3 regions of the Micromonospora sp. NPDC005291 genome follow, and region 2 is predicted to be linked to each of the others. Evidence: riboswitches for the same ligand, from Rfam matches in the RefSeq annotation. Region 2 holds a riboswitch; each other region holds the start of a gene.
The links. A riboswitch is a leader RNA that binds a small molecule or an ion and turns the genes downstream of it on or off. The one in region 2 is predicted to bind cobalamin.
Positions count from the first base shown of each region.

Region 1 (6,899 bases), on a different contig from region 2:
CATCGGGGCATTCATGCCGTTCGGGGTGTTTTGGATGCGCAGTCACTTCGAATCGATGCCCCCGGAACTCACCGAGGCCGCCGAGATCGATGGCGCGTCCGGCAGGCAGATCCTGCGACGGATCCTGCTGCCCACCGCACGGCCGGCTCTGACCACTCTCGGCCTTCTCTACTTCATGTGGGCGTGGAACCAGTTCCTGCTCGCGCTGATCCTCATCCAGGACCCGGCGATGCGCACGGCGCCATCCGGGCTCGGAAAATTCATCCAGGCCTATGGCCGCAACATCCCGTTACTCAGTGCCGGAACGATCATCGTCATCCTGCCCGTGGTCATCCTCTACCTCTTCTTCCAGCGCCATTTCGTCAAAGGCATCCTTTCCGGCGCCATCAAATAGGAGACAACTGATGTCCGTCACCCTGGCGATCGTCGGTGCCGGAGCGCGAGGCGCTGCCTACGCGCGGCTCGCCGTCGCCACCACCAAAGCCACGATCGCCGCTGTCGCCGATCCCGACCCCGCCCGCCGCATCACGCTGGCCGATGAGTTCGACGTGCCCGCAGAGCACCGGTTCGCCTCGTGGGAGGAACTCGCTGCACATCCTCGGCTCGCCGACGCGGTGATCGTCGCGACTCCCGACCGCGCGCATGACGAGCCCGTGGTGGCATTCGCCATGCTCGGCTACGCGATCCTGCTGGAGAAGCCGATGGCGCCGCTCCCCGAGCAGGCGGAGCGGATCGTCGCCGCAGCAGTCGACAACGACGTTCTCCTCGCCGTCTGTCACGTGCTCCGATACACGCCCTATTCCCGGACACTCAAGCGGCTCATCGACTCCGGGCGGATCGGCACGATCGTCAGCATCGACCACTTGGAGCCTGTCGGCTGGTGGCACCACGCCCACAGCTACGTCCGCGGCCAGTGGGCGGTGGAGGCCGAGTCCTCCTCGATGCTGCTCGCCAAGTCGTGCCACGACATCGACTGGCTCGGCCATCTCATCGGCCGACCGGTCCGACGGGTCTCCTCCTTCGGCGGCCTCGCCCACTTCCGGCCGGAGAACCGTCCGGCCGGAGCGACCGAGCGCTGCGTCGACTGCCCGGTCGAACGATCGTGTGCCTACTCAGCGATCCGGATCTACGAACGCTTTTTGGGCGACCCCGTCCACGAGGCATGGCCGCTGGGCGTGCTCACCGACGATGTCAGCGTGGGGGGCGTCCGCAAAGCTCTTGAAGACGGCCCGTACGGCGTCTGCGTCTACACAGGCCGCAACGACGTCGTCGACCACCAGGTCGTCAACCTCGAATATGAGGGCGGCATCACCGTCGCTTTCACGATGACAGCCTTCACCGCGCTCGACTTCCGCAAGACCCGAATCTTCGGCACGCACGGCAGCATCGAGGGCGACGGCCGCACCCTGCGCGTCCACGACTTCCTCACCGACACCCTCGAGACCATCGACCTGGATCCCGACGGCGACGCCTCGGCCGCCGACGGACACGGCGGCGCCGACGGAGCACTCATCGAGGCGTTCATCGCGGCGGTTGCCACCGGGGACCGCGCACTGGTCACCTCCGGACCCGAGGAGAGCATCTCCTCACACCGAGTCGTCTGGGCGGCAGAGCAGTCCCGCGCCACTGGCAGCGTCGTCGAGCTCAGTCCTGCCACGCCGATGTAGGCAAACGCGGGCCAACCGCCGGACGGAACCCCGGGGCGATCGACTTGTGGTCGCCCCGGGAGGATGCCCCCCTCCGTTGGGGCCCGATCTCGACCTGCCCGCAGGGACAGCAGTACCTGCTGATCCTCCACCGTCAGCTGATCGTGGCTGGCGTCGGACGTGGCCACGTGTCCGCACTTCGCTCCTGCACTGCCGGCGTCACACCAGGCGCTGGTTGCGGACCTTCGGGCACACGTTCCTGAGGTGGCCTTGCTTGTGCTGGCGGACCTGCTCGTCCCAGACCTCCTGGTCGTAATCGGGGCCTGGCGGGATCCATTTGTGGGAGCCGTCGCTGTAGTGGTACTTCTCGTCGCCCAGTTTCAGGGTGCTCATCGTGTCCAGCTGAGCGAGCCCAGCGACAGCAGGTACCGGACTCCCTGAACCAACTCTCAGCCCGTCGGTCCTACTAGAGCTCTTACAGCCACCGCGGCTGGTCAGCGGCAGATCCGGATGCCTCACCGAGACGGGTCGGCTGATCCCCTCGAAACGCTTCTCGCTGATCGGCGGCCGTAGCAAACGGTTGTCCCAACCAGCAACACAGCTCCGGTGAAGAAGTAGGTGTTAATTCCGATGCCGGTCCAGAACTCGCCCGTGGAGATGTCTGCGTCCCCCATGAAGCCGCCGCGACGGATACCGGTGACCATCAGCAAATTCTCGGCCATCCCTGGAACACCCCGGATGACGAGCAGCATGCTGCCGGACAACAGTGGCGCCAGCAGTAACCACCGGGGGAAATGTAGAGCCAGCGGACGGACTGTGGCTAGAACGACGGCTGCCCCGACGGCCGACATCGAGATGAGCACAACGTTGAAGATCACGTAAGCCCTCATATCCCAGGGTCCATCACCGGTCGGATCGTCACCGGGGAAGAAAACCAGGATCACATGCGACACCACAAAGAAGATCAACCATGCGAAGGCGCCGTACGCCCAGCGACGACCTCTGAAAACGGGCATACAAGCACCATCGCCAAGTCAGCACCATGATGCCTCCCTCCCTGGTTGGGTTTCACTCCCCCAGCGGAGTGAGGCACTGGTGGAGCCCGGGACTGCCGGAGCGTCGACGACAAGGTGTGGTGGGCGTCGCGAAGGACCCGCCCGCGCGGGTACGCCTGATGCTGGCGACGTCACCGTTGATGGGTAGCCAGTAGGACGGAATGAACGCGGCGACTGCGATCAGGCAGGGCATCCTCCCGATAGCTCCAACGACCTCGGGCGCCCTGATCACCCGTGGCGGCATCGGTTGCCAGCGGATCTCTACGGCGCTAGGTTGACATTTCATCGATCAACGTCTACCTCGCAAGGTACCGGGGGTCCGCATGTCCACGTCTGTCAATCGCCGCACCGTCCTGGCCGGTGGCGCCGGTGCCGCCATCGGCCTAGCGCTGCCCGGCCCCGTCGCTCACGCCGGTGGCCACCACCCCACCAGCGTGAGCTTCACCCTCGACGCGAGAACGCTCGACGGCGGTGAGCAGGTCACCTCGGTCACTCTCGACACCGGCCGGCTCGGGCCGATCGACCCCGCCGGGCTCACCCCCGGCACGTTCACCGTGCATGCCAAGGCCACCAGCCCGATCCCGATCGCTCCCGGCGATCTGATCTTCAGCGAGTACGACCTGGACCGCACGGTGACCGCGGCCCGGCTCGACCGGCACGGAAACATCGTGCTGGAGCTGAGCTACGCCGAAGGTCAACTCGGCGGTGGCACCCTCGGCTACATCGCGAGCAGGGGCCGCAACGTCCGGCTGGACCTCGTCTACACCATCAGGCAGAACACCCCGCTCGTCCGGCGCCACGGCTCGCCGGTCACCATCACTCGCTTCGTTCAGGGGCGGCTGTCGAACCCCGAGGTGGACGCCTTCAGCCACCACGTCTCGGGCTCGGGCCTGAAGTACCGGTTGTACTCCCCGGAGCGTTCGCCCCGCCGCGGTCGCCTGCCGCTGGTCCTCTGGCTGCACGGCGGCGGCGAGGGTGCCTCGCTGCCCGACGATTACTACGACAACGAGACCACGCTGCGCGCCAACCGCGGCGCGCTGGGCTTCGCCACCCCGGAGGCTCAACGGATCTTCTCCGGCGCGTACGTCGTCGCTCCGCAGAGCACCTCCTACTGGATGGAGGACGGCCCCCGGTTCGCCCCGCTGATCCGCGAGATCGTCGAGGACCTCGTACGCCGCAAGCGTGTCGACCCCGACCGGATCTACGTGGCCGGTTGCAGCAACGGCGGCTACATGTCCCTGGAGATGACCGTCGCCTATCCCAACCTGTTCGCCGCGTCGGTGCCGATCTGCGGCGTCGTCGAGCCGCTCGGCGGAGAGGGCCCGCCGCTGATCACCGACGCGGAGCTGGCGCGGATCGACACCCCGACCTGGCTGGTCACCTCGCGCGACGACGACACCGTGCCACCCGAGACCAACACGATCCACGCCCATGACCTCATCCCGGGATCACTGATCACCCTGTACGACCACGTTGTCTGGAACGGCCACCAGTTCCCCGGTCACTGGTCCTGGATCTACGTGGCCCGCAACGACCCGAGCCGCAACGGCACCCACATCTGGCAGTGGATGGCCCGCCGTCGTCGGTGATCCACCGCTCAGGGTCATCGTCCGGGCCACTATGGTGCTCGGTGGCACAAACGTTGCGAGGTGCCCCGCGCGAGTGGGGAGAATCGGGAAGCCGGTGTGAGTCCGGCACGGGCCCGCCGCGGTGACCGGGGAGCTGCCACCTACGCGTACCAGACGCAGCCACTGGCCCTGAGGGGCTGGGAAGGCGGGTGACCAGCGTAGATCCGGGAGTCCGAAGACCGGCCTCGCGTCATCGGCCCCGTCAGGGGCACGAGCGCAGCGGGAGCCTGCCTTGAACACCGGACTCTACGAGACCATCCACCGCCGCCGGGACGTACGTGCCCAGTTCACCGGGGCGCCGATCCCTGACGAGACGTTGCACCGGATCCTCACGGCGGCGCACGCCGCGCCGAGCGTCGGTCTCTCCCAGCCCTGGGACTTCATCCTGGTCCGCGATCCTGAGCTGCGGCAGGAGTTCCACCGGCACGTGGAGCGGGAACGGGACACCTTCGCGGCCGCACTCGACTGCGCGGCGGCGGAACGCTTCGCCCGGATCAAGATCGATGGCGTACGCGAGTCGACGTTGTCGGTCGTGGTTACGTACGACCCGGAGCGGGGTGGTCCGGCCGTGCTCGGTCGACACGCGATCGCCGACGCCGGCCTCTACTCGGTCTGTCTGGCGATCCAGAACCTGTGGCTGGCCGCGACCGCGGAGCAGCTCGGAGTCGGTTGGGTCTCGTTCTACCGGGAGCCGTTCCTGCGCGACCTGCTCGGCATTCCGGCCACCGTCCGCCCAGTGGCGTGGCTCTGCCTCGGCCCGGTCACCCATCTGGAGCAGACGCCGGACCTGGAGCAGCACGGCTGGCGCCAGCGACGCCCGGTGTCGTCGGTGATCCACCACGATCGCTGGACGACCGGGTGACCGGGTGGTTGGGCTACCGACCTCCGCACTCCCCCAACTTCGCGGGATCTGTAAACAACCCTTGATATTAAACTTCACGGACGTCAATATGTGTGGAGGTCGCGGGTCGCCGAAGCCTGGGGAGTGAGCCATGAGAAGCCGTCGGATTTTCGCAGTGGTGGCCGGGGCGGCGATGACCGTCACGGCCGCCGTCGCCTTCGTCCCCAGCAGCATGGCGGCCGTGTCCTCGGCCAACGTCGTCCCGATGGTCGCCTGCACCGCCCCGGCCTGGGCCGAGGGCCCCACCTACCAGGCGGGCGCCCAGGTCACCTATGGCGGCCGGCTCTACCAGGCTCTGGTCACCCACACCGCGCACCCCGGCGCCGGCTGGAACCCCGCCGCGACCCCGTCGCTCTGGCGTGACCTCGGCGCGTGCTCGGGAAGCACTCCGCCGCCCACCACGCCACCACCGACGACCCCGCCGCCCACCACGCCGCCACCGACCACACCTCCCCCCACCACGCCGCCACCAACCGGTGGGACCTGCGCGGTGAAGTCGCGGCCCGCCGGCAAGGTGTTGCAGGGCTACTGGGAGAACTGGGACGGGGCCTCCAACGGCGTACACCCCGGACTCGGCTGGATCCCGATCACCGACAGCCGGCTCAACCAGCACGGCTACAACGTGATCAACGCGGCGTTCCCGGTGATCCGCTCGGACGGCACGGTCCTCTGGGAGAACGGCATGGACGCCGGCGTCAAGGTGGCCACCCCGGCCGAGATGTGCCAGGCCAAAGCGGCCGGCGCCACCATCCTGATGTCGATCGGCGGGGCCGCGGCAGGCATCGACCTGAGCTCCAGCGCGGTCGCCGACCGGTTCATCGCGACGATCGTGCCGATCCTCACGACCTACCACTTCGACGGCATCGACATCGACATCGAGACCGGCCTGACCGGCAGCGGCAACATCAACACTCTGTCCACGTCGCAGGCCAACCTGATCCGGATCATCGACGGAGTGCTGGCCCGGATGCCGTCGAACTTCGGCCTGACCATGGCACCGGAAACGGCCTACGTCACCGGCGGCAGCGTGGTCTACGGCTCGATCTGGGGCTCCTACCTGCCAATCATCAAGAAGTACGTCGACAACGGCCGGCTCTGGTGGCTGAACATGCAGTACTACAACGGCAGCATGTACGGCTGCGCCGGCGACTCGTACCCGGCGGGCACCGTGCAGGGCTTCACCGTTCAGACACAGTGCCTGAACAACGGCCTCACCATCCAGGGCACCACCATCCGCGTGCCGTACGACAAGCAGGTCCCGGGCCTGCCCGCGCAGAACGGGGCGGGCGGTGGCTACATGTCGACGTCGTTGGTCACGCAGGCCTGGAACTCCGTGCCCGGTCTCAAGGGCCTGATGACCTGGTCGGCGAACTGGGACGGGTCGAAGGCGTGGACCTTCGGCGACAACGCGAAGCGCCTGCAGGGCCGCTGACGGGCCCACGCCAACCGGCACCGCGCGTCGCACTCATCGCGGCTACTTGTTTCATTGACCTGCGACCGTGGCCCGGCCAGCTTCGGTCGAGGCGCCCGGGCTGTCGCTCTCAACTCGGCTGCATCTGATCCACAGTCAGCGCCGCAATCAGACCGGTAAGACCAACGAGGTCACTCCGCTTCCGCCCGCTGCGGCGAACAACGGCGCGGGGTCAGGGTTTCCGCCCCGGGGCAGGGC
Region 1 covers NZ_JBEXGR010000001.1:88,430-95,328, forward strand. The annotation lists gene ABZT18_RS00345 (carbohydrate ABC transporter permease) at 1-394, shown strand, start outside; gene ABZT18_RS00350 (Gfo/Idh/MocA family oxidoreductase) at 297-1,667, shown strand; gene ABZT18_RS00355 (hypothetical protein) at 1,866-2,039, opposite strand; gene ABZT18_RS00360 (hypothetical protein) at 2,162-2,662, opposite strand; gene ABZT18_RS00365 (PHB depolymerase family esterase) at 3,025-4,290, shown strand; cobalamin riboswitch at 4,332-4,532, shown strand; gene bluB (5,6-dimethylbenzimidazole synthase) at 4,562-5,191, shown strand; gene ABZT18_RS00375 (glycosyl hydrolase family 18 protein) at 5,322-6,662, shown strand; gene ABZT18_RS00380 (FAD-binding oxidoreductase) at 6,833-6,899, opposite strand, start outside.
Region 1: linked by a shared signal. The riboswitch ahead of bluB (5,6-dimethylbenzimidazole synthase) and the one ahead of cobN (cobaltochelatase subunit CobN) in region 2 are both predicted to bind cobalamin.

Region 2 (6,899 bases):
CTCCCGCATCCGCTCACGCAGCTCTGCCGGGACCTGATCGAACCAGCGTCGGTACGTCTGCCCGGGCACCCGGGCCTCGGCGGCGGCGAGCTGCTCCGGGGTGAGCCACTCCACGTCGTGACCGCCGGCGGCGATCAGCGCGTGGATCAGGGCGTCACCGTCGTCGGGCAGCGGCGCGTCGCCCAGGTGGTAGCCGGCGTCGGCGAGCGCGGCGAACAGCCGGACCGCCGAGACCGGGGTGTCCAGCCCGACGGCATTGCCGACCCGGGAGTGCTTGGTGGGGTACGAGCTGAGCAGCACGGCGATCCGCTTGTCGGCGTTGGGAACGTACCGCAGCCGGGCGTGGCGAACCGCGATCCCGGCGACCCGGGCGGCCCGCTCCTCGTCGGCGGCGTAGACCGAGAGCCCGTCCGCGTCGATCTGCTTGAACGAGAACGGCACGGTGACGATCCGGCCGTCGAATTCGGGGATGGCCACCTGCATCGCCGCGTCCAACGGGGACAGTCCGGCGTCGCTGCGGGCCCACTGCGCACGGGTGCTGGTCAGGCAGAGCGCCTGGATGATCGGCACGTCCAGGGCGGCCAGCGCGCCGACGTCCCAGGCATCGGAGTCACCGCCTCCGGAGGCGTCCGCGGCGACCGCGCCGCCGGCCGCGAGCACGGTGACCAGCAGCGCGTCGCAGCGGGCGAAGAGCCCGAACGGTCCGCTGTCGGCGGTGAGCCCGCGCAGGGAGCCGCAGAAGATCGGCAGCGGGTTGCCGCCGGCAGCCCGCACCGCCTCGACCAGCACGTCGACGAACCCGGTGTTGCCGGCCAGCGCGTGTGCCCGGTAGAAGACGATCCCCACGGTGGGCCGGTACGGGTCGGCCAGGTGCGCGCCGTGCACGCCGTACGCCGGGGTGGGTGCGGGCGGGGCGAACCCCTCGCCGGTGAGCAGCACCGTGTCGGAGAGGAACCGGGCCATCTGCCCGAGGTTGTCGGGCCCGCCCTCGACCAGGTACGCCAGCGCCTGGGTGACGACCCCGGACGGCACGGTGGAGATGGCCATCAGCTCGGCGTCGGGTAGTGCCTCGCCGCCGAGCACGACCGTCGGCACGCCGGTGGCGAGCACCGCCGCGAGGCCGTCCGGCCACGCCTGCCGACCCCCGAGCAGGCGTACGACGACGAGGTCGACCCCGTCGAGCAGGGCGGGTACCTCGTCGGCGGGGACCCGCGCGGGGTTGGCCAGCCGGTAGTCGGCGCCGCTGGCGCGGGCGGCCAGCAGGTCGGTGTCGGCGGTGGAGAGCAGCAGGATGCGCACGGCAGGCTCCGAGAGATGACGCCCTGGTCACCACGGGGGTGACGGGGCGATACGAGTGGGTGCGGCGTCAGCCGGTACGACGGCCGGGCGGACGACTCACCGACGCGGGCGTCGGGGACGGTCAGCGCCGGGCGGTCAGTTCAGCGGTACCGGTGGCCGACGCGGCCGGCTCGGAGCACACCGACGCGGCCGGCTCGGCGCATGCGGGTGCCGCCGGTCACGGGCGCGGCGAAGCGCCCACCGTGCGGTTCATGACGATGCTCGCCAATGAATGAGACGCCGTGCGTCATCGGGTCCTCCTCGGGTGTCCACGCCCTGGGGTACGTCCCGACGGCCGAAGTATCCTGGCTTCCGGATCGACGCTCTCCCCCGGCCTTCCAACCGCAGACACACGGCCGTGACTCACGAGGGGGGATCGCTCCCCGGTGACAGTGGCGGGACCGCGTCGGATTCACACCGACTTCCTTCACTGCCGTCAGGCCGCGAATGCTGCCACACCCCTCCGTCGCCGGTCAACGCCGACCCCGACACCGCCGGGCGAGCGCCATGCATCGAGATTTGACGATTGGCTTGTGTGCGAAAACCAGGATCGCAATGCCCTGGGTCAATGCCGCGGTTCCTTTGCTCTGCTTCACCCGACGCAACAGTGCCGACGTCTTTTCGGTGCGTATGCGTAAGCAGAGCAAAGGTCCGCGCGCATGCCCTGGCCTGCCCCGATCACCCGGCGGGGCAGCGACTCCCGGCCCCGGCACCTAGGATCGGTGATCGCCGGACCAGCGTCGGCCATCAATCTCGGGGGTCGATCACCATCGTCGCCGTGCAGTTCCGTCACCTCTCCGGCCGAGTCTGGCTCTGCCCAGGCGATCCGGACCCGGACGCGGTCCAGGCCGGCGTCGCGGTGGTCGCCGACGAGCGCGGCAGTGTGATGATCGACGCCGGGCGGAGCCCCGCGCACGCCGCCGAGACCTGGGCCGCGCTGGAGCAGCCCGCTCAGCCGTCGACGACGCCTGAGCCGGGCGGCAACGTCCGCGAGGCCCATCAGTCTGGCTCACGGCGGCGGGGGCGACGAGCCAGCGACAGCCAGCCGAGGAAACGCACGTGCATCTTGGCAAGGTCGGGGCGACCCCCGAGGCTGAGCAGGTCGTGAATCGCCTCGTTCATGCAGGACGCCAGGTAGAACGCCAGCGCCAGCGAGTGGCCGTAGAACTCGGCGACGAGATCGAGCTGCGCGCGCGAGCACGGCCACGGGGCGGCGCAGTCACGGCACAGCCAGGCTGGGCGCATCGGCAGGTGTGGGCGGCACGAGAGTCTCACGCAGCGAGCCTGCTTGCCGCAACCGATGCCATCCATCACGGCGGATGGTTCTTCGGCGGATAGTTTCCACCCGCCTTCCGGATGTCGTCCGGGTCGGGCCATTCGACCACTGGATAAGCTCACCTCACCCCACAGGTGGGAAGGGAGCCTCGCGTGAGCGTTCGAACGGCCGCAGCGGTCACCATCCCCCACCTGCTGTGGGAGACCGCCGACATGCTCGACGCTCTGACCGCTCGCGACATCGCTCAGGTGTTCCGGCTTGTGCAGCGGGCCACCCGCGCCAGCCAAACCAATCTCGGTATCGCCACCGGTCTCAGCCAGGCTCAGGTCAGCGAGATCACCAGCGGCACCCGGCGGGTCAGCAGCATCGACGTCCTCACCCGTATCTGCGCCGGCCTGTCCGTGCCGAGCCACGCACGCATGACGCTCCTCCTCGGCGAACGCCACTCGGCCTCGGCAGAGCAGGACATCAGTGGCCCGCAGCTCGACAGGACTGATCGCGACCGACTGGGCGATGTCACGGCGATATATTCCAACCGGTCAGACTTCACCGCAGAGTTGCCTCCGCACGTCCTTTTCGACCAGGCCAAGGACATCCGGGCGGCCGGCTTGTCGCTCAACCTCATCTGTCAGCAGTACGCCGACAACCATCTCCTGAAGCTCCTCGCCGCCGGCGGTCGCCTCCGCTGCCTGTTCCTTGATCCGGCCGGCGAGACGATCCGGCGGCAGGAGCGCGAGGACGACTATCCGGACGGACATCTCAGCGCACTCACCGAACTCAACATCCAAAACCTGGCTCGCCGTATCCGCAACCGGCTCCCGGCGGATGACCGTGACCGCCTGGCCATTCGCGTGTACGACGAATCCGTCCGGGCCAACGTCCTTCTGATCGACGACCGGCTCTGCGTCGTCCAGCACTACCTACCGCAGAGGCGCGGCGTCGACTGCCCCACGATGGTTATCGAACGCACCGCCGGCCCCGCCGTCCTCTACCCGGTATTCGACGAGATGTTCACCTCCCTCTGGGAGCGCAGCCGCCAGCTATGACCGACTACGCCTATCTCCTCCCCCTGGCACATGAGGCCATCGACCTGGCGCATAACCTGATGCGGACTCTCCGTCCCGGTGCGCTCACCTTCAAGGGTGACCGCGACATGGCCTCTGAGCTGGACTACGCCATCGAGCAACAGGTCCGCGAGCACCTGGCCGCCAAGGCACCCGACATCGGGTTCCTCGGCGAGGAGTACGGCGCCAGCGGCGACACCAGCCAACTCACGTGGGCACTCGACCCGGTTGACGGGACCGTCAACTTCATCCACGGCTCACCGCTGTGCGCCATCTCCCTCGGCCTCATCCATCGCACACATCCCGTCCTCGGCATTGTCGACCTGCCGTTCCTCGGCACCCGCTATCACGCCGCCAGAGGACACGGTGCCTACGCCAACAATCAACGCATCCACGCCAGCCGAGTCACCGATCTGCAGGACGCCGTCGTCGCCATCGGCGACTACGCCGTCGGTGCCGAGGCCAGTCGGAAGAACACCGAACGACTGGCCATCACGGAACAACTCGCCCAGCACGTCCAACGAATACGCATGCACGGCTCCGCCGCGATCGACCTCGCCTGGTTGGCCCAAGGCAGGATCGATGCATTCATCATGCTCGACAACAAGCCGTGGGACACCGCTGCGGGCGTCGTGGTCGCTCAGGAGGCTGGTGCCGAAGTGGTCGACATCGACGGCACTCACCACAGCGTGCACGCTGTGGCTACGGTCGCCAGCAACGATCTGCTACTTCCACCCGTCCTCACGCTCATTCAGCGGTCACTGGCACGTGCCGCAACCTGACCGACAGGGACATGCCTGATCTGGCGGGCGCATGGTTCAGCGGGCGTGGCGTTCCGGGTGGGCGCGATTCCACACCCGCATCCGTTCCGGGTAGCCGGTGCGCGCCGCCTCGTACAGCGGCACCGCGTGCTTGCGGGCGATGGTGCCGGCGGCGCGCGGCGTGCCGGTACGACGACGGATCCACTCGCCGTCGTGGGCGATCGCCATCACGGTGGTGTCCGTCGCGGTGGTCTCCGGCTCCAGGTAGAACTCCACTCCCTGCCGAGTGGCGACGAATTCCTCCAACGCCGCGAGGTCGTCGCGGGTCGCCTCCCGGTCCAGCTTCGTCGGGGTCGCCTCGGCACCCCGCGACCGGCGATTGAACCAGCTCATGCCCAGCCCCTCTCCTCGACGCCCCTCCAGTGCAGCACCGATTCCTGGCAATACCCTGCACGTCGGATGGGAGGGAGCTGACCCGGTCGGAAAACCACGGGTGGAACCCGCGGCGTGTGGGCGGTGTCATGAGTGTGATCCGAACGGAGGTTCCCCTGGACGACGACCCGCTCGTCACCCGCGCTCGGGCAGGTGACCTGGAGGCGTACGACCTCCTGGTCGCCCGGCACACCGCGTCCGCGCACCGGACGGCGGTGCTGCTCGGCGCGGGCTCGGACTGCGAGGACGTCATCCAGGAGGCGTTTGTGAAGGCGTACCGCAAGTTGTCCCGTTATCGGGGCGAGTCGTCCTTCCGATCCTGGCTGCTCGCGATCGTCGCCAACGAGACCCGCAACCTGCACCGGTCCCGAGGTCGGCGCGACGGGCTCGTCCTGCGGGCCGCGGCGGCGGATCCGACGGCGGAGATCGCCGAGGACGGGGCGGTCGACGCGGTCCTCGCCGGGGAGCGCCGCGCCGCGCTGGTGGAGGCCCTGCGTCAACTGCCGGTGCGGGACCGCGAGGTGATCGTCTGCCGATTCTTTCTCGATCTCACCGAGGAGGAGACGGTGGCGGCACTGGGCTGGCCCCGAGGCACGGTGAAGTCGAGGACATCCCGGGCACTGGCGAAGCTCCGCGGCATGCTCGACCGCGAGGAGGTCCGGCATGGGTGACCTCGAACGGGAGCTGCGTGACCTCTCCGCCTGGCTGGAGACGCCCGATCCGCCCGACGTGACCGCCCGCGTCCGCGTACGGCTCAGCAGGCCCGCACCCCGGCGGCGCCGGTGGCGCTCGCTCGCCGCGGTGGCGCTCGTCGCCCTGCTCGTGGCGGTGTTGCCGCCGACGCGTGCCGCCGTCGCCGATGCCGTTGTCGGGCTGCTGCGCTTCGCCGGAGTCAGCATTGCCACCTCGTCCGCACCGACACTGCCCAGCGGCACTCCGTCGCCGTTGCCAGCACAGCGGGCCGCTGCCCTGGACGAGGCACAACGGGCGGTGCGGTTCCCGATCCGCCTACCGGCGAAGCTGGGCCCGCCCGAGCAGGTGCTGGTCGCCGACCCCGACGCCATGGGTAACTGCCGAGTGGCGACGCTGCTCTACGACAGGGGTGCGCTGCGCATCGACGCGTTCGACGGTCGGCTCGATCTGGCCTTCCACAAGGAGGCGAATCCGCCGGGTGTGGCCTGGGTGCAGGTCAACGACGACTTCGCCATCTGGGTCGACAGCCCGCACGTGCTGTCGTACGTGGACCGTGCGGGCGAGGTCCGCAGGGAGACCGCCCGGCTGGCCGCCTCGACCCTGATCTGGCAGGAAGCCGACGTGAGCTACCGGCTTGAGGGCGCTCTGACCAAGGCTGAGGCGATCGAGGTCGCCAGCTCGTTGCGCTAGGAACCTGGCGGGCCCGGCCGGTGTCGTGAAGATGCGACGAGTCGTCGACGCGTACCGGAAGGGGCGAGATGGGTTCATGGGGCAGGTTGATGCTGGCATCATCGGTGGTCCTGCTGGCGGGGTGCACGACCACGACCAGCGGCGGGTCAGCCGCGCCGGCCGGCGCTACCGCCAACGCCGCTCCGGCGACCGCCGCGACAGGCTGCGGTACGCGGGTCGAGACCGGCTCTCTGCCCGACTGGGCGGACACCGGATTCAGTGGGGACGCGCGGGCACCGCACGTCTTCGGCGCGAAGGGCGACATCGTTGCGGTGCTGTTCGCCCATCCGCTGCGGCTGCACAGGAAGGACGGGTCGAACAACAAGATCCTGTGGGTAGCCCGCGCTGCCACGACCTCGCCCGACCCGACGTCACCGGCCACTCTGGTGATCACCGCGACGCTGGACGGCACCAACACCCGGGTGACCCGGGAGGTCGCCGGCGGCCCGGGCCCATCGATCATCGACATGCCACAGGACGGTTGCTGGCACCTCGACCTCCGCTGGTCCGGGCACACCGACACGATGGACCTGGTCTACGCCCCATGAGCTGCCCCAGCGCCGTTCGTCCGACCTGACGAAGCGACAGTTGCGCTCGGGCCGGTCG
Region 2 covers NZ_JBEXGR010000006.1:221,448-228,346, reverse strand. The annotation lists gene cobN (cobaltochelatase subunit CobN) at 1-1,299, opposite strand, end outside; cobalamin riboswitch at 1,637-1,766, opposite strand; gene ABZT18_RS11545 (hypothetical protein) at 2,338-2,613, opposite strand; gene ABZT18_RS11540 (DUF5919 domain-containing protein) at 2,827-3,660, shown strand; gene ABZT18_RS11535 (inositol monophosphatase family protein) at 3,657-4,460, shown strand; gene ABZT18_RS11530 (hypothetical protein) at 4,497-4,832, opposite strand; gene ABZT18_RS11525 (RNA polymerase sigma factor) at 4,961-5,542, shown strand; gene ABZT18_RS11520 (hypothetical protein) at 5,535-6,254, shown strand; gene ABZT18_RS11515 (hypothetical protein) at 6,344-6,841, shown strand.

Region 3 (6,899 bases), on a different contig from region 2:
CCAGGGCGCGCAGTCTCGACATAGTCACTCCTTCCCTGGGATTTCGAGCGTCAGATCGACGGAAGTTACTGTAACATCATCTGTTCACAATCTTTACTATTAGGTGGACTAGAAGTCGTCGTCGAAGGCGACCGTGCCGGTCACGCCGACCTGGTACGCCGAAACCCGCCGCTCGAAGAAGTTGGACAGCTCCTGCACGTCCTGCAACTCCATGAAGGCGAACGGATTGCTCGACCCGTAGTGCGGCGCGATGCCGAGCTGGGCGAGACGGCGGTCGGCCACGTGCTGGAGGTACTCCCGCATGTCGGTCAACGTCAGGCCGGGCACGCCGTGGCCCACCAGGTCCTCGGCGAACTGCACCTCACACTCGACGGCCTCGGTGAGCATCTGCCGAACCTGGTCGGCGAGGTCGTCGTCGAACAGGTCCGGCTCCTCGCCACGAACCGTGTCGACGACGTCGAACGCGAACGCCATGTGCATGGACTCGTCGCGGAACACCCAGTTGGTGCCGGAGGCCAGACCGTGCAGCAGGCCACGGGAGCGCAGGAAGTAGACGTACGCGAACGCGCCGTAGAAGAACAGCCCCTCGATGCAGGCGGCGAAGCAGATCAGGTTGAGCAGGAACGTCCGCCGGTCCTCCCGGGACCGCAGCTCTCGCAGATCGCTCAGCGAGTCGATCCAGCGGAAGCAGAACTCGGCCTTGCGGCGGATGGAGGGGATGTTCTCGATGGCCGCGAAGGCGGCGAACCGCTCGGTCTCGTCGGGCACGTACGTGTCGAGCAGGTTCAGATAGAACTGGACGTGCACAGCCTCCTCGAACAGCTGCCGGGACAGGTAGAGGCGACCCTCGGGGCTGTTGACGTGCTGGTAGAGGTTGAGCACCAGGTTGTTGGCGACGATCGTGTCGCCGGTGGCGAAGAACGCCACCAGGCGGCTGACCAGGTGCCGCTCGGCCGGCGACAGTTTGTCGAGGTCGGCGAGGTCGGCGTGCAGGTCGACCTCCTCGACCGTCCAGGTGTTACGGATGGCGTCGCGGAACCGGTCGAAGAAGTGCGGGTAGCGCATCGGGCGGAGGGTGAGGTCCATCCCGGGGTCGAGCAGCATGTGCGTGGTCCTCGTGTCGGCGGTGGTGTCGGCGGTGGTCACTGGCAGGCCTCGCACGACTCGGGGTTCTCCAGCGAGCAGGCCAGCGTCTCGGCGTCCGACGGCGCGACAACCGCGACGGTGGCCTGCTGGATCCGCGTGGCGGGGCGCGAGCGCAGGTAGTAGGTGGTTTTCAGCCCGGCCTTCCAGGCGTACAGGTACATCGAGGAGAGCTTGCCGATGGTGGGTGAGGCCAGGAACAGATTCAGCGACTGAGACTGGTCGATGAACGGGGCTCGGGCGGCGGCCAGGTCGATCAGCGCACGCTGCGGCAGCTCCCACGCGGTGCGGAACAACTCCCGGACGCCGGACGGCAGCTCCGCGATGTCCTGCACCGACCCCTCCGCCCGCTTGATCGCCGAACGGACCCGGTCGGTCCACAGGCCACGCGCCTTCAGCTCGCGTACCAGGGCGGTGTTGACCTGGAGGAACTCCCCCGACAGGGTCTCGCGCTTGAACAGGTTGGACACCTGCGGCTCGATGCACTCGTAGCACCCCGCGATCGAGGCGATGGTCGCCGTCGGCGCGACCGCCACCAGCAGCGAGTTGCGCAGCCCGTACTCCTCGATCTGCTGCCGCAGCGCGGCCCAGCGCGCGGTCTGCGTGCCCTCGCCACCCCACAGGTCGGGCTGAAGCTGGCCTCGCGCGACCCGGGTCTGCCCAAACGCCGGGTGCGCGCCGAAGCGGCGCGCCAGGTCGGCGGAGGTCTCCAACGCGGTCAGGTACAGCTCCTCGCTGATCCGGGTGGACAGCTCCCGCGCGGCCGGAGAGTCGAACGGCAGTCGCAGCGCGAAGAACACGTCCTGCAAACCCATCAGCCCGAGCCCGACCGGCCGCCAGCGGGGATTGCTCGCCTCCGCCTGCGGGGTCGGGTAGTAGTTGATGTCGATGACCCGGTCGAGGAACGTCACCGCGGTACGGATCGTGGCGCGCAGGCGCTCCCAGTCGATGCCGGCGTCGGTGAGGTGGGCGGCGACGTTCACCGAGCCCAGGTTGCACACCGCGGTCTCGGCGTCGCTGGACACCTCGATGATCTCGGTGCACAGGTTGGACAGGTGCACCACGTTGCCCGGCTCGGCCGTCTGGTTGCACAGCCGGTTGGCGGCGTCCTTGAAGGTCATCCACCCGTTGCCGGTCTGGGCGAGGGTGCGCATCATCTTCCCGTACAGCTCCCGCGCCGGGACCTGCCGCGCGTAGCGACCCTGCGCCTCGGCCTCCCGGTACGCGGCGTCGAACCGCTCCCCCCACAGGTCGGGCAGCTCCGGCACCTCGTGCGGGTCGAACAGCGACCACATCTCGTCGGCCTCGACCCGGCGCATGAACTCGTCCGGGATCCAGTTGGCCAGGTTCAGGTTGTGGGTGCGCCGGGCGTCCTCCCCGGTGTTGTCCCGCAGTTGCAGGAACTCCTCGATGTCCGGATGCCACGGCTCCAGGTAGACGCAGGCCGCGCCCTTGCGCCGACCGCCCTGGTTGACCGCGGCGACGCTCGCGTCCAGCGTGCGCAGCCACGGCACGATCCCGTTGGACTGCCCGTTGGTGCCGCGGATCAGCGCGCCCCGGGATCGGACCCGGGAGTACGCGATGCCGATGCCACCGGCGAACTTGGACAGGTTCGCGACCTGCGCGTACCGCTGGTAGATCGAGTCCAGCTCGTCGCGCGGCGAGTCGACCAGGTAGCAGGAGGACATCTGGGTGTGCCGGGTCCCGGAGTTGAACAGCGTCGGTGAGCTGGGCAGGTACGCCAGGCTGGACATCAGCCGGTAGAAGTCGACCGCCTCGTCGGGCGTACGGGACAGCCCGCAGGCCACCCGCAGCAGCCAGTACTGCGGGGTCTCCAGCACCAGCCGGCTGGTGGGGTGGCGCAGCAGGTACCGGTCGTACACCGTGCGCAGGCCGAAGTACTCGAACCTCCGGTCACCGTCCGGATCGATGGCGTCGTCGAGCATCGTGGCGTGCGCGGCGACGAACACGGCGGTGTCGTCACCGATCAGTCCCTCGGCGTGGCCGATCCGGATCGCCGCGCTGAACGAGGTGACGCCCTGCCGACGCACCTCCTTCTCGACGTAACCGGCCAGCAGCCGGGCGGCGAGGCGCGAGTACTGCGGTTCCTCGCCGATCATCTCGGCCGCGGTCTGGATGGACAGCCGGTCCAGCTCGGCCGTCGTCGCGCCGTCGTACAGGCCGCTGATCGTGCGGGTGGCCACGCGCATCGGGTCGACGTCGGCGAGGTCGTCGGCCCACCGCTCGACGGCCCGGACGATCTTGTTCACGTCCACGGACTCGGTGGCGCCGTTGCGCTTGCGGACCTGCATCGGCGTCCGCCGCAGGGCCGGGACTACCTCGGTGACTGTCACCACTCACTCCTCGCGAGTTCGAGACCTGATGGCCCTCGGACGCGAGGAGAAGACGGACACCGGCGGACGCCACGCCGGTCGGGCGTGGGTCAGGTGGCGTCAGCCGTCCCACGCGGCCTCAGACCGCCGCCCACCCGGGTACGGGTGCGCGGCGCGCTGGCAGGTCTTCGGACTCGCGGGCACGACCGGGCTCGCCGATCTCCTACTGGCCGTCGCTTCCCAGGCCGATTGGTGGCCCAGTGCTGATGACGGCGGTCGTTCCCACTCACCGCTGCGGGACAGTCCCGGATTTTCACCGGGTTCCCTCTTGCCTCGACCACTCGGGATGAGCGGCCGAACCAGCTGCGCTCGACACCATATATAGGGACGCTGCGGTTGTCACACCCCACATGTCGGTCCCGGGCGTGTCGGTGGCGGGCTGGTGACGACCGTCACCGGTCCCCCGCCGGCGGGTCAGTTCGCGACGGCGACCGGCTCCGGGGCACGCGAGCGTCGCTCGGCCGCGAAGCTGACACCCGCGAGGCCCAGCCCGAGAATCGCAAGGGCCACGCCCACCCAGGCCGGCGCGAGGTAGCCGAAGCCCGCGGCGATGGCAACGCTGCCCAGAGCGGCGCCGAGGCTGTTCGCGATGTTCATGGCGGACTGGTTCATCGCCGCACCCATCAACTGCGCACCCGGCGCCACCGTGATCAGGCGCGCCTGTAGGACCGGCCCCAGGTAGAGGCTGGTCGCGCCCACCAGGAACGCGCCCACGAACAGGCCGACGCGGTTCGACGCGACGAGGCTGAAGACGGCGATGCTCACGATCATGGCGACAAAACCGACGATCATGCTCCGGCGCAGGTCCCGGTCCGCGAGCCAACCACCCAGGGCATTGCCGACGGTCATGCCCAGGCCCACCGCGACCAGCACCCACGGGACCGTCGCGGCCGAGAGGCCGGCGACGTCGGTGGTGACCGGTGCGATGTAGGTGTTGACCGCGAAGAACCCGGCGAAGCCCACCGCCCCGACGGCCGCGACGAGCCACACCTGCGAGGTCCGCAGCGCCCTCAACTCGGCGGCCGGGGATGCGTCGACCGCCGCGACGACCTCCGGGACGACCGCCAGCACCGCCAACAGGGTGAGCACGAACACCCCGGCGATGACCAGGTACGCCGTACGCCAACCGGCCGCCTGCCCGAGCCGCGTGATCAGGGGTACGCCCACCACGTTGCTCACGGTCAGGCCACTGAGCACGGCGGCGAACCCCCGGGCCTCGTTACCGGGGCCCATCAGGGTGGCCGCGAGCAGACCGGCCGCTCCGAAGTACGCGCCGTGCGGCAGCGCCGCGACGAACCGGGCCACCAGCACCAGGTCGAACGTCGGCGCGGTCGCCGACGCGATGGTGCCGACGACGAAGAGGACGAGCAGCCCGAGCACCAACTTCTTGCGTGGCAGTCGGGCGGTCAGGGCGGCGAGCAGGGGCGCGCCCACGACCACGCCGAGCGCGTACGCGGTGATCATCCAGCCCGCGCGAGCCACCGCGCCCGACGACGACTGGGCGTACTGCTGCGGGAGTAGATCGCGTGCGATGTCGGGCAGCAGCCCCATCGCCACGAACTCGGTCAGGCCGACCGCCACCCCGCCCAGCGCCAACGCGACAACCGCCGCCAGGCGTCGACCTCTGCTCAATCCATGCACCGAGCGAATTTAGCAACAGCGTTGCGTAATAGGGTGGTGGGATGACGCGCACCACAGCCGACGTCACCTTCCTGCGCGGCTACAACCAGGCGCTGGTCATGGCGTTGGGACGTACCGTGCGGACGTTCGAGCGGTCGACCGTGGTCGACGCCACCGGTCTGACGCCGCAGGCGGTCTCCAAGGTCATCGCCCGTTTGACCGCCGACGGCCTGCTCCGTCCCGCCGGCGTCCGCCGCCCGGGGATCGGCAAGCCCGCCATCGTCTATGAACTCGTCCCGGAGAGCCGGTACGCGATCGGCGCCCACGTCGCCCGCCGCACGCTGCGGCTGGTGCTGGTCGACCTGGCAGGCACCGTGCACTACTCGGCGGTCAGCCCGCTGCCCGGCGACTTCACCCCGGAGCAGCTTCTCGACGCCCTGAAGTCCGGCATCGACGCGATCACCGGCAGCAACGACCTCGATGGTCGGCTGACCGGCGTGGGCATCGGCATGATCGGCCCGCTGGACCACGCGAATGGCCTGGTCCGTGACGCCCACGGCCTGCGGCACTGGCACGACGTACCGCTGCGCGAGATCGCCGAGACGCACCTGGGCCTGCCCGTCCACCTCGACAAGGACGTCACCGCGGGGATCACGGCCGAGGCGTGGCGGCACGGCGGGACGTTCGGCGACGCGGTCCTCATCATGGTCGAGTCGGGCATCGGCGGGGGCTTCTGGCTGGGCGGCACGGCCCACCGGGGCGCACACACCAACGCCGGGGAGTTCGGCCACACCGTTGTCGAACTGGATGGGCCGCCGTGCGTCTGTGGGCGCCACGGATGCCTGGAGATCGTGCACAACCACGCTGCCGAGGCCGGGGACATCGGGCGGGCTGCTCGCGTCCTGGCGGTCGGGGTCGTCAACCTGCTCCAGACACTCGACCTCTCCCACGTGGTGCTGGCGGGCGCCGATCTCCTGCGGCACGCGCAGCAGTATCTCGCGGCGGTCGAGGAAGCCGTCCACACCGACGTGCCACGCGCGGACTGGCTCAGCACGGACGTGACGCTGTCCAGCCTGGGCGCGGACGTGATCGCCGCGGGTGCCGCCATGCAGGTCCTCGACAAGCACTACGGCGTTCCGGATCTCGCTCCGCCCCAGCGGCAACGGTCCGCCGGACGGGACCGGCATCCAGGCGTAAAGATTTGATGTATCAAGGCAATGCGTGGAACGAATCCCGCCGTCAATACGGGTGATCCGAGCCGAACATCCAATCTTCGGCGCCGGCATTCGACTCCCCGCACCAAACCGTACGCGGTCCCCTGAACCACTTTGGTGCCACCGCGTCAGCGCGAGCGGTCAGCTCCACAGTGGATGACACAAGCCTGCTACCAGGTGAGGAGCCGGCCAGATCCGGAGTTGACCGCAGCGACGGAGGCCGCGGTGGTTCGCGGCAACCGGTACGGAGGTCGGGAGGACACCGGTCGACACCCGCATGGAAACGTTGGATGTCTATGGTCCAGGGATGATCGACGTCGTTGACGCGTCGAAGCGGCGCTCCGTATACTCCCATTGATCATCTGATCTTTTGGTTAGCCGGGCGAGGAGCGCATGCCGCAGATCACTGCCGTCACCGTCGAGGACGTCCGCTTCCCCACCTCCCTGACCGCCGACGGGTCCGACGCCATGAACAAGGACGGCGACTACTCGGCGGCCTACGTCGTTCTGCACACCGACGGCGTCGACA
Region 3 covers NZ_JBEXGR010000016.1:108,048-114,946, reverse strand. The annotation lists gene ABZT18_RS21525 (glycoside hydrolase family 19 protein) at 1-22, opposite strand, end outside; gene ABZT18_RS21520 (ribonucleotide-diphosphate reductase subunit beta) at 109-1,104, opposite strand; gene ABZT18_RS21515 (ribonucleoside-diphosphate reductase subunit alpha) at 1,143-3,455, opposite strand; cobalamin riboswitch at 3,638-3,855, opposite strand; gene ABZT18_RS21510 (MFS transporter) at 3,951-5,177, opposite strand; gene ABZT18_RS21505 (ROK family protein) at 5,219-6,361, shown strand; gene ABZT18_RS21500 (L-fuconate dehydratase) at 6,764-6,899, shown strand, end outside.
Region 3: linked by a shared signal. The riboswitch ahead of ABZT18_RS21515 (ribonucleoside-diphosphate reductase subunit alpha) and the one ahead of cobN (cobaltochelatase subunit CobN) in region 2 are both predicted to bind cobalamin.